3 regions of the Pseudomonas sp. Os17 genome follow, and region 2 is predicted to be linked to each of the others. Evidence: predicted binding sites of a transcription regulator. Region 2 holds the regulator's gene; each other region holds the start of a gene.

Region 1 (2,254 bases), 2.8 Mb from region 2:
GTGGTAATCCCTTCCAGGGTGGAGAACTGCGCCAACTGGGCAACGAACGCACTGTTGTCCTGAGGATCCAGCGGGTTCTGGTTGTTCAGCTGGGTCACCAGCAGCTTGAGGAACGCATCCTTGCCCAGGGACTGCTTGCCAGTGGTGCTGTTGGTAGCGGCCGCCAGGCCGTCGGCACTGGTAGTGGTCGTGGTTTTCTTTGACGAGTTGGCCAATACGTCCTTGAGGGACGGGCCGCTGGTGGTGTCAGTAACGCTCATTGGCTTCGCCCCTTATCACTGACCGAGGGTCAGGACCTTCTGCATCATGGTTTTGGCGGTGTTCATCATTTCAGCGTTGGTCTGGAACGAGCGGCTGGCGGAAATCATGTCGGCCATTTCTTCCACCACGTTGACGTTGGGGTAGTAGACATAACCCTTGGCGTCGGCGGCCGGATGGTTCGGTTCGTAGCGAGCTTCCAGATTGCTCTGGTCTTCCACCACGCCCAGCACCTGCACGCCCTGGCCTGCGGCGTCCTGGTTCTGGAACAGCGAATCGCTGCCGCCACTCTGGGCACCCTGGAACATGGTGGCGAATACCGGATGACGCGCGCGATAGGTCTGGTCGATGCTCGACGACACGCTCTCGGCGTTGGCGATGTTACTGGCGACGGTGTTCAGACGCGTGGTCTGAGCGCTCATGCCACTACCGGCAATATTGAAAACACTGGCGAGGGACATGGATTACTCTCCGCGCAGGGCTGCTACCAGCCCTTTGAATTTGCTGTTGAGCAGCGTGAAGCTGGCCTGGAAGTCCACCGAGTTCTGCGCATAGCTCGATTGCTCCAGCTGGGCGTCCACGGTGTTCTGGTCGATCGAAGGCTGCATCGGGGTCCGATACAGCAGCGACTCGTCGCCACTGCTCAGGCCCTGGGCTTCGATGTGCCGGGTGTTGGTCATGTTCAACGCGAAGGTGCCGTTCTTGACCTTTTCGTTCTGCTCGGCGAGCACGGCGGAAAAGTCCAGATCCCGAGCCTTGTAGTTCGGGGTGTCGGCGTTGGCGATGTTGTTGGCCAGCACTTCGGCGCGCTTGGCGCGAAAGCCAAGAGCCTGTTCGTGGATACCGAGCGCTTTATCGAAGCTGATGCTCATGTCGGAAACCTTTGGGTGACCTGATTTTTCGTAATCTGGCTTTAGCAAGCTACGTGCCAAGTCCTTAAGCCCCGTAAATCAAGGCTTTGCCGACAGCGGCAAGACGGCAATGCCAGAAAAGCGGCAATGGCCTTCCGCGAATCGCCGGCAAAGCGGCAAGCGCCCTGCCGCATTTGCCACTGTTTGCAAGAAACTGACGCGCACAAAAAAGGAGGCCTGATGGCCTCCTTTTCGCTGCTGCAACTGTTGATCACTTCGCCTGGTAGATGATCCCCGGGCTGCATTGCACCATCTGGTAATGGTCCGGCAGGCCATTGAGCGCTTCGGAAGCCCCCAGAAACAGATAACCGCCAGGTTTCAGAGTGCTGTGAATGCGCATCAGGATGTCCTTCTTGACCTCGGCCGAGAAGTAGATCAGCACATTGCGGCAAAACACGACATCGAACTTGCCCAGACTGGCATAGCTGTCCAGCAGGTTGAACGAGCGAAACTCCACTCGACTCTTGATCGGCGCCTTGACCACCCAGCGTCCCGGCCCCTTGGGGTCGAAATAACGCTGCAGACGCTCGGCAGAAAGCCCGCGCCCAATTGCCAGGCTGTCATATTCGCCGGTCTTGCAGTTGTTGAGCATGGTTCCAGACAGGTCGGTGGCAACGATCTGCACCCCCATCTTCAACTGGCCCATGTTGCTGCGCTCGAACTCATCGATGGACATCGACAACGAATAGGGTTCCTGTCCCGACGAGCAAGCCGCCGACCAGATCCGCAAACGCTGGTTGGGGCTGGCCTTGATCGCTTCGGGAAGCACCTTGTTCTTCAATACTTCGAAGGGATAGGTGTCACGAAACCACAAGGTTTCGTTGGTCGTCATCGCGTCCACCACCATCTCGCGCAATCCGCTGCGCGGCTGGGTCTGAATCCGCTGAACCAGCTCACCCAAGGTTTTGAGACCTTGCTGCTCCATCAGTTTGTTGAGACGGCTCGAGACGAGATATTGCTTATTTTCCCCGAGCAAAATACCACAGGCTTTTTCCAGGAAGACCCGGAACTGTTCAAAATCCAAATTACCCGTAGACAATGCTGCCGCCTCTTAAATCTTATGTCCGCCAGGGGCTGATGCCCTC
Region 2 (2,254 bases):
CGGTCAAGCTTGTCCGTGAGCAGGTCGATTGCGGCATACATATCGTCATGTTCTGCATTGGCGACGACCTCCCCACCGTGGATGTGCAGGGTGGCTTCGATTTTCTGCTTCAGTTTCTCGACGGCCATGGTGACCTGCACATTGGTAATCTTGTCGAAATGCCGCTCCAGCCGGTCGAGTTTTTCGCCGATGTAAGCGCGCAGAGGTTCAGTCACTTCGAGTTGGTGTCCACTGATGTTGACTTGCATACAGCTTCTCCTTCGTTGCCAGTGCATAACGCGGCAGGCTGAGGTGCCTGCCACCTAGACCATGCCTGCAACCAGCTGGCTCAGCCAGCTTGCAGGCACACTCCGAAACGCTGTGGCCGGCCCGGCGGTTACATCAACCGCTTCCGTTCGCTGGAAGGCGCGATCCCAAGGGATTCGCGGTACTTGGCGACGGTCCGGCGGGCTACCTGAATGCCTTGTGCCTCCAGTAAACCAGCGATCTTGCTGTCACTCAACGGCTTTTTCTGATTTTCCGCAGCCACCAGTTTTTTGATGATCGCGCGGATTGCCGTGGACGAGCATTCGCCGCCTTCCGAGGTGCTGACGTGGCTGGAGAAAAAGTATTTCAGTTCATATATGCCCCGGGGGGTATGCATGAATTTTTGCGTGGTCACCCGGGAAATCGTTGATTCGTGCATGCCGACCGCTTCGGCAATGTCATGCAGAACCAGGGGTTTCATGGCTTCGTCGCCATATTCGAGGAAGCCCCGTTGGTGCTCGACGATCTGGGTGGCCACTTTCATCAGGGTTTCGTTGCGGCTCTGCAGGCTCTTGATGAACCAGCGGGCTTCCTGCAACTGATTGCGCATGAAGGTGTTGTCGGCGCTGGTGTCGGCGCGGCGAACAAAACCGGCGTACTGTGCGTTGACCCGCAGGCGTGGCACGGATTCCTGGTTCAGCTCCACCAACCAGCGCTCGTTGTCCTTGCGCACGATGACGTCCGGAACCACGTACTCGGCTTCGCTGGATTCGATCTGCGAGCCGGGACGCGGGTTGAGACTTTGCACCAGTTCGATGACCTGGCGCAGTTCGTCTTCCTTGAGCTTCATGCGACGCATCAACTGGCTGTAGTCGCGACTGCCCAGGAGGTCGATGTAATCGCTGACCAGGCGCTGGGCCTCGCTCAGCCAGGGAGTTTTCGCCGGCAGCTGGCGCAACTGCAGGAGCAGGCATTCGCCCAGATTGCGTGCGCCGATGCCGGCAGGTTCGAATTGCTGGATGCGATGCAGGACGGCTTCGATCTCGTCCAGCTCGATGTCCAGCTCCGGATCGAAGGCCTCGAGGATCTCCTCAAGGGTTTCGTCCAGGTAGCCCTGATTGTTGATGCAATCGATCAGGGTCACGGCGATCAGGCGATCGGTGTCCGACATCGGGGCCAGGTTCAGTTGCCAGAGCAGGTGGCTCTGCAGGCTTTCTCCGGCCGATGTGCGAGTGGTGAAGTCCCACTCGTCGTCATCGCTGCTGGGCAGGCTGCTGGCGCTGGTCTGGTAGACGTCTTCCCAGGCGGTATCCACCGGCAACTCGTTGGGGATGCGTTCGTTCCATTCGCCTTCCTCGAGGTTGTCCACCGTGGGGGCGGTTTCCTGGTAGGAGGGTTCCTGGATTTCGGTATTGGGTTTGGACTCGGTGTTGTCGGCCAGGGGGTCGCTGTTGTCGAAGTCGTCGCCGTCTTCCTGGCGTTCGAGCATCGGATTGGACTCCAGGGCTTCCTGGATTTCCTGTTGCAGGTCCAGGGTCGACAATTGGAGCAGGCGGATGGCCTGTTGCAGCTGCGGTGTCATCGTCAGCTGCTGGCCCATTCTCAGGACTAGCGATGGTTTCATGGCAGGGGCTTAACACCTTATTTGCCGGCGCACATGCGCCATCCACTACAGGGCGCCGAAGCGCCAAACATAAGCAAATTATATGCCTGAAACTGAAGTGTTTGCCTAGAGCGCTGTAACAATAAAGTTTGTGGGGATTTATCGTTTGCGGCGCTCTGGCGTCTGGCCCGACACCTCAGCCGTTACAGGCGGAACTCATGGCCCAGATAGACTTCCTTGACCAGTTCGTTGGCCAGGATGGTCTCGGAGTCGCCCTCGGCGATCAGTTGCCCGTCATTGACGATATAGGCAGTCTCACAGATGTCCAGGGTTTCCCGGACGTTGTGGTCAGTGATCAGTACACCGATGCCTTTGGCCTTCAGGTGATGGATGATCTGCTTGATA
Region 3 (2,254 bases), 810 kb from region 2:
ACCCCTCGAGCTGGCGATCATCCACAGCGTCCAGGTGGTGGGCTGGAGTACCTTGTGGATGGCGTGCGGGCTGATCCTGATCGCCGCGGTGGATGTGCCGGTGCAGATGTATCAGGCCCACAAGAAACTGCTGATGACCAAGCAGGAAGTGCGTGACGAGCACAAGGATCAGGAGGGGCGGCCCGAGGTCAAGCAGCGGATTCGCCAGACTCAGCGCGAGATGTCCCAGCGGCGGATGATGGCCGCGATTCCCGAGGCCGACGTGGTCATCACCAACCCGACCCACTACGCCGTGGCTCTCAAGTACGACGCCGAGAAGGGCGGGGCGCCAGTGCTGCTGGCCAAGGGCAGCGATTTTCTGGCCTTGAAGATCCGCGAAATTGCCGTGGCCCATGAAGTGATGCTGCTGGAATCCCCGGCGCTGGCGCGTTCGATCTACTACTCCACCGAACTTGAGGAAGAGATCCCGGCGGGCCTGTACCTGGCGGTGGCTCAGGTCCTGGCCTACGTCTACCAGATCCGTCAGCATCGCGCGGGCAAGGGCAAGCGCCCCGATCCGCTCAAGGATCTGCCGATTCCGCCAGACTTGCGGCGTGACACGTCCGGCAAGCAATCCCCCGGCGGCCCGGTGGAGCCTCTCTAGGTACGGGTATCCAGGGGCGGGCATCGACCGGGCGCGGCTTTATCGGCGAACGGGACCTGATTCAGTCAGAAAAATGGCTAATTGCCATTATCTGGCCTTGTAACCCTGGCTCCTGCAGCTGACCTGCGTCGTCCCTCTTGCCCATGAGGGTGGCCTCGCGATCTTGTCCGTCGACACCCGGATTCCTTCAGGTTCAGGGCGCGATCACGCTCTGCGGCAAAGTTGGAAGGCTTCTTGCAGTAGCAGCCCCGTGCCGCTTCAGGCGTCAAAAGTTTGCTTTACGGAACGGGGTAAATCGGTGGATCGCTCTCAGTTAATCAGCACGGCTCGCAGTAACCTGGCTGACCTCGGTCGAGGCAACCTGGGTGTACCGGTGCTGCTGTTGGTCATGCTGGCCATGATGATGCTGCCGGTGCCGGCGTTCCTGCTGGACGTGTTCTTCACCTTCAACATCGCCCTGTCGATCGTGGTCCTGCTGGTTTGCGTGTATGCCCTGCGGCCGTTGGACTTTGCCGTGTTCCCCACCATCCTGCTGGTGGCGACGCTGTTGCGTCTGGCGCTCAACGTGGCCTCGACCCGGGTGGTCATGCTTCACGGCCAGGAGGGCCATGCCGCCGCCGGTAAGGTGATCCAGGCCTTCGGTGAGGTGGTGATCGGCGGCAACTACGTGGTCGGTATCGTGGTCTTCGCGATCCTCATGATCATCAACTTCGTGGTCGTGACCAAGGGTGCCGGACGGATCTCCGAGGTGAGCGCACGCTTCACCCTGGATGCCATGCCCGGTAAGCAGATGGCCATCGACGCTGACTTGAACGCCGGCCTGATCGACCAGAACCAGGCCAAGCTGCGCCGTCTGGAAGTGGCCCAGGAGGCCGAGTTCTACGGCTCCATGGACGGTGCCAGCAAGTTCGTCCGCGGTGACGCCATCGCCGGTCTGCTGATTCTCTTCATCAACCTGATCGGCGGCATGGCGGTCGGTATCTTCCAGCACAACATGAGCTTTGCCGATGCCGGCAAGGTTTACGCCTTGCTGACCATCGGTGACGGTTTGGTGGCGCAGTTGCCATCGCTGTTGCTGTCCACCGCGGCGGCCATCATGGTCACCCGGGCTTCGGGTTCCGAAGAGATGGGCAAGCAGATCAACCGGCAGATGTTCGCCTCGCCCAAGGCGCTGGCGGTGGCGGCGGGGTTGATGGCGGTGATGGGGCTGGTGCCGGGCATGCCGCACTTCTCCTTCCTGAGCCTGGCGGCGGTGGCCGGCGGCGCGGCGTATCTGGTCTGGAGAAAGCAGAATCTGGTCAAGCTCAAGGCGCAGGAAGAGATCCAGCGTCAGCAGGATCTGCTGCCGTCTCCGGCCCGGGCCATGGAAACCAAGGAGCTGGGCTGGGACGACGTGACTCCGATCGACATGATCGGCCTGGAAGTGGGTTATCGCCTGATTCCCCTGGTGGATCGCAACCAGGGTGGGCAGTTGCTGGCGCGGATCAAGGGGGTGCGCAAGAAGCTCTCCCAGGACCTGGGTTTCCTCATGCCCACCGTGCATATCCGCGACAACCTGGACCTGGCGCCCAGCGCCTATCGCCTGACGCTGATGGGGGTGATCCTGGCCGA

What was found. The regulator sigma-54, encoded in region 2, starts transcription at its own class of promoters, with help from an activator protein. The targets are predictions, from matches to a motif close to ANTGGCATNNANNTTGCTNT.
Region 1: flgB (flagellar basal body rod protein FlgB) is a predicted target of sigma-54. The motif match lies at 1,172-1,191, and genes of this name have one in related genera.
Region 3: flhA (flagellar biosynthesis protein FlhA) is a predicted target of sigma-54. The motif match lies at 723-742, and genes of this name have one in related genera.

The regions. Positions count from the first base shown of each region.
Region 1 covers NZ_AP014627.1:5,129,309-5,131,562, forward strand. Annotated here, with positions in the region: gene flgD (flagellar hook assembly protein FlgD) at 1-260, opposite strand, end outside; gene flgC (flagellar basal body rod protein FlgC) at 276-719, opposite strand; gene flgB (flagellar basal body rod protein FlgB) at 723-1,130, opposite strand; gene cheR (protein-glutamate O-methyltransferase CheR) at 1,381-2,208, opposite strand; gene POS17_RS22430 (chemotaxis protein CheV) at 2,253-2,254, opposite strand, start outside.
Region 2 covers NZ_AP014627.1:1,037,094-1,039,347, forward strand. Annotated here, with positions in the region: gene hpf (ribosome hibernation-promoting factor, HPF/YfiA family) at 1-248, opposite strand, end outside; gene POS17_RS04595 (RNA polymerase factor sigma-54) at 377-1,870, opposite strand; gene lptB (LPS export ABC transporter ATP-binding protein) at 2,053-2,254, opposite strand, start outside.
Region 3 covers NZ_AP014627.1:1,849,375-1,851,628, forward strand. Annotated here, with positions in the region: gene flhB (flagellar biosynthesis protein FlhB) at 1-643, shown strand, start outside; gene flhA (flagellar biosynthesis protein FlhA) at 942-2,254, shown strand, end outside.